DNA from 3 places in the Pseudomonas sp. 43A genome. Region 1 is predicted to be linked to each of the others. Evidence: riboswitches for the same ligand, from Rfam matches in the RefSeq annotation. Region 1 holds a riboswitch; each other region holds the start of a gene.

Region 1 (3,205 bases):
CCCAAGCAATGCCGCACAGGCTGCGGTCGCAGTCACGCCGGGAATGATCTCGAATGGAATATTCAGCTCACGCAGATAACGGATCTGCTCACCGATCGCGCCATACAGACTCGGATCGCCGGAGTGCACCCGCGCCACATCCTGACCCTTGGCATGCGCGGTCTTGATAAGTTCGATGATCTGCTCCAGATGCAATTCAGCGCTGTTGACCACCGTCTCGGCCTGATGGCCGTCGAGCACCGCCGCTGGCACCAGCGAACCTGCGTAGATAATCACCGGGCAGCTGCGGATCAGCCGCTGGCCTTTGATAGTGATCAATTCCGGGTCGCCGGGGCCGGCGCCGATGAAGTAGACAGTCATCGTTGAATCCTGAGTAAAAGAGGGCACGACCGCGTTGCAGATGAGCAACGCTCATGATCAATGGCGGGGATTATCGGGACTTTACGCCGCGCCGGCCAATGCCAGTGTTGCCTGAGCGTATTTTTGCCGGGAAATCAGCAGTTTTGCCGGAGCCTGAATCAACTGTTCGGCGAGGGCCAGCGCAGCACTCTCGGCAACGCCGTAGCAGCCGGTTCGTTCGTAGGCGATTTGCGAATGGTGACTGAGTCGTTGCTGGTAACTGGCGAGTTCTTCACTGCTGAAATACAGCAGTGGCAAGGCTAACTGGGCAGCCAGCTCCTGTAGGCCGGGTTCATCCCGTTTCAAGTCGATGCTGGCCAGCGCCTTGACCGCTTCCAGTTCAATGCGATGTGCCTGTAATGCCTGATCAAGCAAGGCGCGCAGCGTGCTGGCCGGGCAGCCGCGCTGGCAGCCCAGGCCGACCACGAAGGTCGGCGCTGCGCTGTCATTGGTCATGCGTGGTATTGGCCAGCGTTTTTGCGGCGGAACAACCAGGCGCTGATCAGGCCCAGGGCCAGCCAGAACGCGACGTTGGTCAGCTGCGAAGCGATTTTGAACTGCGCTTCCAATGCCTCGGGTGCGAGCATCGAATGCACTTCCGGCTGCGGTGCGCCGATCACGTGCGGTACGGCAAGAATCGCCACGCCGAGGATCTTCATCAGCCAGTGACGGCTGAACACGATGAGAGCCAGGCCGGCAGCGGTCGAAGCGGCCGTGCCGATCCACCACGTCTGCCGCGAAGCCAGATCGGCCGCAGCGGTGCCGGGCAATTCAGGTGGCAGGCCCATCGTCGGTGCCAGTACGAATGTGGCGTAACCGGCCAGTCCCCAGAGCAGGCCTTGCGAGGTTTTGGTCGGGGCGCGCAGGGTGTACAGGCCCGCGAGCATCAGGGCGAAACCGACGGCTACCACCAGATTGCCGCCCGTGGTCGAGACCACGCGCTGCCAACCGTCTTCCGGTTCCCAGGCTTCAGCATCGTGGGTGTGCGCAGCGGTGCCGGCGGCGTGTTCGTGAACTTCAGCCACCGGTTCGGCTTTCTCGAAGGTTTCCGCCTGCAGAATCAGCGGCGAGACCCAGAAGCTTTGCAGCAGAGTGAGGAGCAGGGCGGCCAGCAGACCGGTGAAACCTGCGGTTTGCGCAATACGCTTGATCATGTCGGCAGGTCTCAGTGGCACGGGAACGCGGCGCTGTGGCGGGTATCGTGGGCGGCGTTGTGCACCGCTTCGATGTGCGAGAAACCGGCGAAGTAGACCAGGCTGGCGCCGAGGATCGACGCGAAGATCGCGGCGGTCAGGCGTTGGCTAAGGGTGGTGGTGCTGGAAATTTTGTCCGTGTTGCTGCCGGTGCTGCTGATGATCGACATGGCGCTTCCCTCTGGAATGTCAGTGGGTGAATCGAGCGCATGAAAACCCCTGCGGGTCGGGCTCGCAGAGGTTCGAACAGCGCCCGCCCACCGCGGGTTTGTTATGTTCAGCGACGCACAAGGTGCGGGCTGTGTGTTGCGGGCCGGTCTCCGGGCTCACGAGGGGTTGGCGTCAGGCCGACCTGCAAGCGTCACCTTCCCATGCCTTGTTGGCACAGTGGTTTTGACGCTTCGCTCGCTTACCGTTGCGGGGGCAGCACCGGACTGACATGGGCTTGAGTAAAGCACATGATTCACCGGTTTCCCGTTTCACCCTGTGAAGGGCACCCGTAACAAGTTGTGTAGGAGAGCATGAGGCGGGGATTTTAGTCAATTTTGTGGGTGGATCCGTTGCTGCGGTAACGGCTTGTTAGGGTTCCGCCCTGACGTTCGGCCCGCTCGCTAAAGCTCGGAGTTCCTTCGCTGCGGGATCGATCCGGGCGCAGCGCCTACGGTTTGCTTCGCTGCACCTCCTCTCGCTGTGTTTGGTTGCGCTCCCACGCCCGGATCAATCCCGGAACGAAGCCTTCCGACGTCGCCCGTGGATCAAGATCAAGAGCAGGCGAGCTGACACTCGGCCTATTGAGTGGTGAAGAGCGTGGGTGTTCGGCTTTTGATTTGCGTTATTGCTGCCCCTCACCCCAGCCCTCTCCCGAGGGAGAGGGAGCCGATTTGTGAGCTTTTCAGAATCTGAGTTCAACGCGATATCGCACGTCGGCGTCCCTCGCCCAAACAACTCGATCAGTCCCCTCTCCCTCCGGGAGAGGGCTAGGGTGAGGGGCTTTTGATCCGGCTTTTGATCTGGCTTTTTTGCCCCTTCGGCAGGCCGAGCGGAGGTGTTCATCCGGGGGTTAGGCGCGCAGCGCCGTGCGGCGCAGCCGCATTCATCGAGAGGAGGTGCAGCGAAGCAAACCGTAGGCGATGCCCCCGGATGGACACCGTAGCGAGGGAACACTGAGCCTCAGCGAAGTGCCGTACGCCGGGGCAAAGCCTTTTGGGTTACCTTTTCGGCGTTTGGAAAAGGTGACTCGCTGTAAGAGCGAAACCGCCAGAAGCAGCACCCGCAGCAACGGATATGCCCCCAATCCAAAACCCCCAAAGCATTGACCCAAAACCACACCATGCGTAGCCTTGCGCTTTCGAGGTTCTTCGGCCCACGCCGAAGCTAAGAAGGGAACGCGGTCAATGCCGCGGCTGCCCCCGCAACTGTGAACGGTGATGTTCGCTGCCACGCCACTGCCAGCTCAATCTATGAGCCAGCGGGAAGGCGCAGCAAACGCCAGGCCCCACGCCTGAACACCGTCAGCCAGGAGACCTGCCTCGACACAGATTCTCACTACAACCGGGCGGGGTGATCCGGTGGCGAACGCTTCCGGCGCGCACGCGCGTTGCCGGTTCTCGTCC
Region 2 (3,205 bases), 1.0 Mb from region 1:
CCGGATAACCACCGGGCAGATACAAGCTGTCCGCTTCAGGTAATTGCGTATCGCGAATCGGCGAGAAGAAACTCAGCTCGGCGCCCATCGCGCGCAACAGATCGAGACTCGCTCCATAGGTGAAGGCAAACGCCTCATCACGCGCAACGGCAATGCGCACACCCTTCAGCAGCGGCTCGACAGCGATGACGTCAGGCGCGGCGAACTCCACGGCCGGTGGCAGCGCTACCTCGCAACTGCTGGCCAGTGCGTCGGCAGCGGCGTCGAGACGCACATCCAGGTCATTCAGTTCGCTGGCCTGCACCAGACCGAGATGGCGGCTCGGCAGTTCGATGCCAGTCTCGCGGGACAACGCGCCGTACCAACGCAGACCTTCCGTGAGACTGCCTTCGAGCAATTGCGCATGGCGCAAGGTGCCGACACGATTGGCCAACACGCCGGCAAATGGCAAATCCGGTTGATACTTCGCCAGGCCCAGCGCCAGCGCACCAAAGGTCTGCGCCATCGCCGTGCCGTCGATCACACCGAGCACCGGCACACCGAAGTGCCGCGCCAGATCGGCGCTGGAAGGCGTGCCGTCGAACAGGCCCATCACGCCTTCGATCAGAATCAGATCCGCCTCATTGGCGGCTTCCCACAACAGGCGACGACTTTCCTGCTCGCCGACCATCCACATGTCCAGTTGATACACCGGCGCACCGCTGGCGCGCTCGAGAATCATCGGGTCGAGAAAGTCCGGACCGCATTTGAACACGCGCACCTTGCGCCCCTGATTGCGATGCAAACGGGCGAGCGCGGCGGTGACGGTGGTCTTGCCCTGACCGGAGGCCGGCGCGGCGATGAGGACCGCCGGGCAGTGACGTGGTTGATTCAAAGTTCGACGCCTTTCTGCGCTTTGATGCCGGCCTGGAAGGCGTGTTTGAGCATGCCCATTTCAGTCACGGTGTCGCCCATTTCGATCATTTCCGGCTTGGCCGCGCGACCGGTGACGATTACGTGCTGCATCGGCGGACGCGCCTGCAGATCGCTGAGCACCTGATCGAGATCGAGATAACCGTGCTTGAGGGCGATGTTGAGTTCGTCGAGCACCACCAGACCGATCGACGGATCGCGCAGCAGTTCGCGGGAAACGGCCCACGCGGCTTCGGCGGCGGCGATGTCGCGCTGACGATCCTGGGTTTCCCAGGTGAAACCTTCGCCCATCACGTGGAAACGCACCTGCTCTGGGAAGCGGCGGAAGAACAACTCCTCACCGGTGCTGTTACGGCCCTTGATGAACTGCACCACACCGCACTGCATGCCGTGGCCCATGGCGCGGGCGAGCATGCCGAAGGCCGAGCTGCTTTTACCTTTGCCGTTGCCGGTCAGCACCAGCACCAGGCCGCACTCATCGGGCGAGTTGGCGATGCGTTCATCGATCACGGCTTTTTTGCGCTGCATACGCGCCAGGTGGCGTTCGTCGCGCTCGGGGGAATCAGTCATGGGGGAGCTCTCCGTTGGGGCTGGATAACGGCGGGCAGGCACAAGAATAGACGGCAAAAAGCCTGGCATCGCCCACCGTGATGCCGCTGGATGGATCAGGCCGGTCTCCGGGCTCATGAGCGGCGTTTCGCCTGACTGCGCGCCTTCCCGCTTCTTTCGAGGCAGTGGCTCAAGGCGCAGTTTTCACTCATTTACCGTTGCGGGGGCAGCGCCGGGATCGTGGTGGCTCTTCGCTTGAAGACAACCCTCACCGGCTTCCCTGTTTCACTCTGTCGACACTGGTCACAGAGCACCTGAAACAAGCCGCGAAGGTTAGAGGGTTGGGGGTGGAGCGTCAATTAAAGAGGCGGTCAGCGGGCGAATAACTGCCGTCGATCAATTATCTGACGCCAATCTTGTGCCACACTGATACAAATGATATCAAAGAGCCATGCTTTTCCCGAAAAGCCCACTACAACAATAAAGGATGATGACGATGCAAGGCATGATCATCAGCAACCCGCGCCTGGAATTCCTGCGCCCGGTGCTTGAACGCTGGTTTGACTGTATCGACCGTTACAACGCCGTGCGCGGCGACAGCGACACGCCTTACTGGCATGACGAGAAAGCCAATCTCGGATTGCTCTCGGCCGCAGCCTGGATGGCTGAGCTGGTCACTTTGAATGACACTGCCACGCGCAAACAGAATGAAGAAGGCGAGCGCAATGCCCGCGCCGATCTGTTTCTCGCCGGTGCCGAAGACCGCGCCTTTATCCAGGCCACTCAGCGCTGGCCAAAGGTCACCAACCTGAATCTGACTCAAGCTCTGCTGGACATCACCAACGACGCCAAGCGCATCAGTTATGCCAGCGACCTCAAGCTCGGCTGCCTGTTTGTCGCGCCGCAAAAAGCCCAGCACAGCGCCAGCCCCGAAGAGCTGCAAGACATGGTCGACGACCTGCAAAAGGAACACACCTGCGCGGTCGCCTGGTATTTCCCCTACGCCTACCGCAAATTGCGCAGCGAAGCCGGCAACTATCACCCGGGCATTGCCGTGCTGTTCAAGGAAGCCCGCGGCTGAGCAGTTGAACCATCGGGCTTGCGCCCTCCTCTATGATTAGGAATGCATTCATAGGGAAGATCAGCAATGCGCAAGCCCCAGCTCGTTTTTGTCATCGCCTTCGCCGGAGGTCTCGCCGCCTGCGGTGAAACCTCCAGCCTGCAAGTCTCCGACGGCACCGGCCCGTCACCGAAATTACCTGAACCAAACAAGACCCTGATTCCGACGGTGAACATCGCCCCGGCGATCGGCTGGCCCGCGGGCGGCAAACCGACCGCAGCGGCCGGTACTCAGGTGGCAGCCTTCGCTGAAGGCCTCGATCATCCGCGCTGGCTCTATGTGCTACCCAATGGCGATGTGCTGGTGGCGGAAACCAACGCCCCGCCGAAGCCTGATGACAGCAGCGGCATTCGTGGCTGGGTGATGAAAAAGGTCATGGGCAAGGCTGGCGCTGGCGTACCGAGTCCGAACCGCATCACCCTGCTGCGTGACGCCGATCATGATGGCGTCGCGGAAACACGCACGGTGTTTCTGCAGAACCTCAACTCGCCGTTCGGCATGACCCTGGTCGGCAATGATCTGTACGTCGCCGATACCGATCGCCTGCTGCGCTTCAACTACGAACCCGGCGCGACCGAGATCAAATCGCAGCCAATCAAGGTAGTCGATCTGCCGGGCGGTACG
Region 3 (3,205 bases), 720 kb from region 1:
TAGCGGATCGCGCCGCCGGCACCCCACAGGCGATTTTCCGATTCATAACCCATGCGTGAACGGGCGAAGAAGCTCGGGATGTCATTGATGGTCGCCCCCGTGCGCGATTCGGTGAGGTTGCGGGTCATGTCCGCTTGCAGGCTCCACTGATCGTTGAGCGCCAGTTTCGCGTCAGCCTCGAAACCGCGCATGCGCACCAGGCCTTCACCGTTGACCCACTGAATGCCGTCGAGGGTGATCAGGTCGTCGATCTTGCGTTTGAACAGGGTCACGCTGGCGCTGAATTCGCGATCCAGCAGAAAGCCTTTGTAGTCGACACCCAGTTCCGCGTTGCGGCTTTTTTCCGGTTTGAGATTACGGTTGCCGATCTCATCGCCCGGTTCGTTGACGAACAGCTGCTCGGCGTTCGGCAGTTTGTAGGCGCTGCCGTATTGGCCACGCACGGACCAGTTGTCGGTGAGGTCATACAGCGAAGTGAGCATGCCGACCGTGGCACCGTCGCCGCCGCTCATGGCTTCGTGGCGAACGCCAATGCTCGGGTGCCAGTTCGGCAGCGCGTCGATCTGCGGGCGCAATTGCGTGTAGACGGCGTGGGCTTCGGCCTTGTCGTTGTCGATGATCAACACATCGTCCTGACCCTTGAACCATTGGTTGTCGCTGCCGAACACCAACACATGTCCGCCGGGTAGTTTCGCTTTGCCTTCGGCCTGCACGCCCCAGTCGGTAAAGCCCCAATAGTCGTTGTGGTTGATGACTCTGGTGCCGCCGCCGGCGACGTTGTTGACGCGCGTGTAGCGGGTGTCCCAGTCGTTGATATGACCTTTGACGAAATAGCTCAGGCGCTCGTTGATGTTCTGCTCGAAGGTCGCCGTGGCGATCTGCTGCACGCGATCGTTGGTGGTCGTGTGATTGTCGACCGGGCGGGCGAAATCGAGGTTGGCGTCGGCATATTGGTAGAACAGTTCCAGCCGCGAATCATCGCCGAACGACTGAATGGCCTTGCCGCCGAAGGTGGTGACTTCGTAGGCACGGTTCTTCTCGCTGACGTTTTTCATGTCGCGGTTGCGATACGGCTGGTAACCGTCGGAGACATTGTGGCTGACGTACGCCAGCAGGCCGAGATCGCCGAAACCGTTGGTGAAGATATTCTCGACCCGCGCGTCTTCGCTGGTGCCGCCGAAACTGTCGACGCCCAGATTCACTTCACCGGAGGCTTTGCGCGACTGCGGGCTGCGGGTGACGATGTTGATCACACCGGAAACGGCTTGGGTGCCGAACAACAGGCTCTGGCCACCTTTGAGCACTTCGATGCGTTCGATGGCGTTGGCCGGCAGGGTGTCCAGATAGAGGCCGCCGTACAGGCGATTGTTCAGGCGTACGCCGTCGAGCAGGATCAGCGTGTCGTCATTGCGCCCGCCGAGCAGCGAATAGGTGCCGTAATCGAACGGACCGTTTTTCGGCGCGACGTAAAGGCCGGGAATGAACATCTGCATGACGCGGCTGACATCGGCGCTGGGGCCGGCGCGCTCGATCTGCTCGCGGCTGACGATTTCGACTTTGCTGCCGAACTTCGCCATGTCGGCGACGGTGGTGGATTCCACGGACGGTGCAGAAACGATTTGCTGATTGAGTTCCAGCGGCGCGTCGTCGGCCAGCAGCAACGGGCTGAACAGGCAGCCAAGCAATAGAGATGGAGCAGAAGTGTTGAAAGGTCGAATCATTGTCTTCTCGAAAAGGATCTTCGCAGAAGAGCATGCAGGAGAAGGCATCGCGCACAGCCAATACCGGCCCATGCCCGCCCACCGCAGGATTTTGCCAAACGAAATTTCAGGCCGGTCTCCGGGCTCGCGCGTATCGAGGCTTTCACCTTCCCATGGCCGAGTGGCCACAGTGGTGTATCGAAAGCATCACGCGCATACCGTTGCGGGGGCAGCACCGGACTTGTTCGAAAAGAACGTACCGGTTTCCCGTTTCACCCCATGCACGGCGGCAGGGGGCACCTGAAACAGGGCGGCATCTGAACATCCGACGGGCGGTTCGTCAATGTGGCAACACCGGGGGGGCTATTGGATGCGTTCCAGAGCGGCAAACTGGCCACTCAACCACGTATAAAGCTGAGACACCGCCGGGGTGATCTGCTTGCGATGCGGACACACCAGACTCAACGGTGAGGCATTGCCGGGGAAATCCTTCAGCAGCACGATCAGTCGCCCTGCGATCACGTCTGCACTGACGTCCAGCCAGGATTTGTTGGCGATGCCTTCGCCGCTCAACGCCCAGCGGCGCACGACGTCGGCGTCGTCGCTGAACATCGGTCCCGAGACCTGGATCGTTTCACTGCCAAGGCTCCACTTGTCGTAGACCCGGCCACCTTGCTGGTAGAGCAGGCAAGGGTGGTTGTGCAGATCGTCCGGTGTTTGCGGGTATCCGTGGCGCTCCACGTATTCCGGTGCCGCGACCAGCACCCGCCGGTTCCACGGTGCCAGCGGCAGCGCCACGTAGTTGGCATCTTCATTCGAGCCGTATCGAATCGCCACGTCTACCGGGTCGCGAAACAAGTCTGCGATCTGGTCCGACAGAGAAAATCGCAAGGTCAGTTCCGGGTGCTGGCGGCGAAACAGCGTAAGCCACGGCAGCAAAATGTTGCGCCCCAGATCTGACGGCGCCGTCACTTGCAGCACGCCGCGCAACGTGGCGTTTTCACCGCGCAGGTTTTCCTTGCCTTGCTTTAGCGCCTCCAGCACCGAGTGGGCGGTGGGCAAGTATTGCTCGCCCTCGGCGGTTAATCGCAGGCTGCGGGTGGTGCGCGCAAACAGGCGCACGTCGAGTTCACGCTCCAGACGCTTGATCGCCGCGGCAACCTGACCGGGCAATAAATCGGCCTCAAGGGCGGCAGCGGTGAAGCTGCCCAGCGCGGCGCTGCGGGTGAACAAACCAAGATCATCAATGCGGATCATTTTCACTCCTGCAGTGAAAGTGTTGGCCCATTCTGCTGGTTTTTCTTTGTGCCTGGGAAGTCGAAGATGGCAGCAAGTGAGCACATCAGCTCTTCAGACAGCGAGTTTCCATGAAAGCCATCACCTTCACCCAACACGCTTTACCCATTGAAGATCCGCAATCGTTGCAGGACATCGACCTGCCGGTGCCGACTCCCGGCCCACGGGATTTGCTCGTGGAAGTTCGTGCGGTGTCGGTCAACCCGGTC

The links. A riboswitch is a leader RNA that binds a small molecule or an ion and turns the genes downstream of it on or off. The one in region 1 is predicted to bind cobalamin.
Region 2: linked by a shared signal. The riboswitch ahead of cobO (cob(I)yrinic acid a,c-diamide adenosyltransferase) and the one ahead of HUW52_RS18345 (CbtB domain-containing protein) in region 1 are both predicted to bind cobalamin.
Region 3: linked by a shared signal. The riboswitch ahead of HUW52_RS15190 (TonB-dependent siderophore receptor) and the one ahead of HUW52_RS18345 (CbtB domain-containing protein) in region 1 are both predicted to bind cobalamin.

What each region holds. Positions count from the first base shown of each region.
Region 1 covers NZ_CP054880.1:4,204,685-4,207,889, reverse strand. Annotated here, with positions in the region: gene cobM (precorrin-4 C(11)-methyltransferase) at 1-360, opposite strand, end outside; gene HUW52_RS18355 (cobalamin biosynthesis protein) at 442-855, opposite strand; gene HUW52_RS18350 (CbtA family protein) at 852-1,553, opposite strand; gene HUW52_RS18345 (CbtB domain-containing protein) at 1,565-1,762, opposite strand; cobalamin riboswitch at 1,886-2,108, opposite strand; cobalamin riboswitch at 2,927-3,139, shown strand.
Region 2 covers NZ_CP054880.1:5,200,224-5,203,428, forward strand. Annotated here, with positions in the region: gene HUW52_RS22685 (cobyrinate a,c-diamide synthase) at 1-874, opposite strand, end outside; gene cobO (cob(I)yrinic acid a,c-diamide adenosyltransferase) at 871-1,482, opposite strand; cobalamin riboswitch at 1,563-1,794, opposite strand; gene HUW52_RS22695 (hypothetical protein) at 1,958-2,542, shown strand; gene HUW52_RS22700 (sorbosone dehydrogenase family protein) at 2,609-3,205, shown strand, end outside.
Region 3 covers NZ_CP054880.1:3,480,013-3,483,217, forward strand. Annotated here, with positions in the region: gene HUW52_RS15190 (TonB-dependent siderophore receptor) at 1-1,721, opposite strand, end outside; cobalamin riboswitch at 1,813-2,019, opposite strand; gene HUW52_RS15195 (LysR family transcriptional regulator) at 2,064-2,957, opposite strand; gene HUW52_RS15200 (zinc-binding alcohol dehydrogenase family protein) at 3,068-3,205, shown strand, end outside.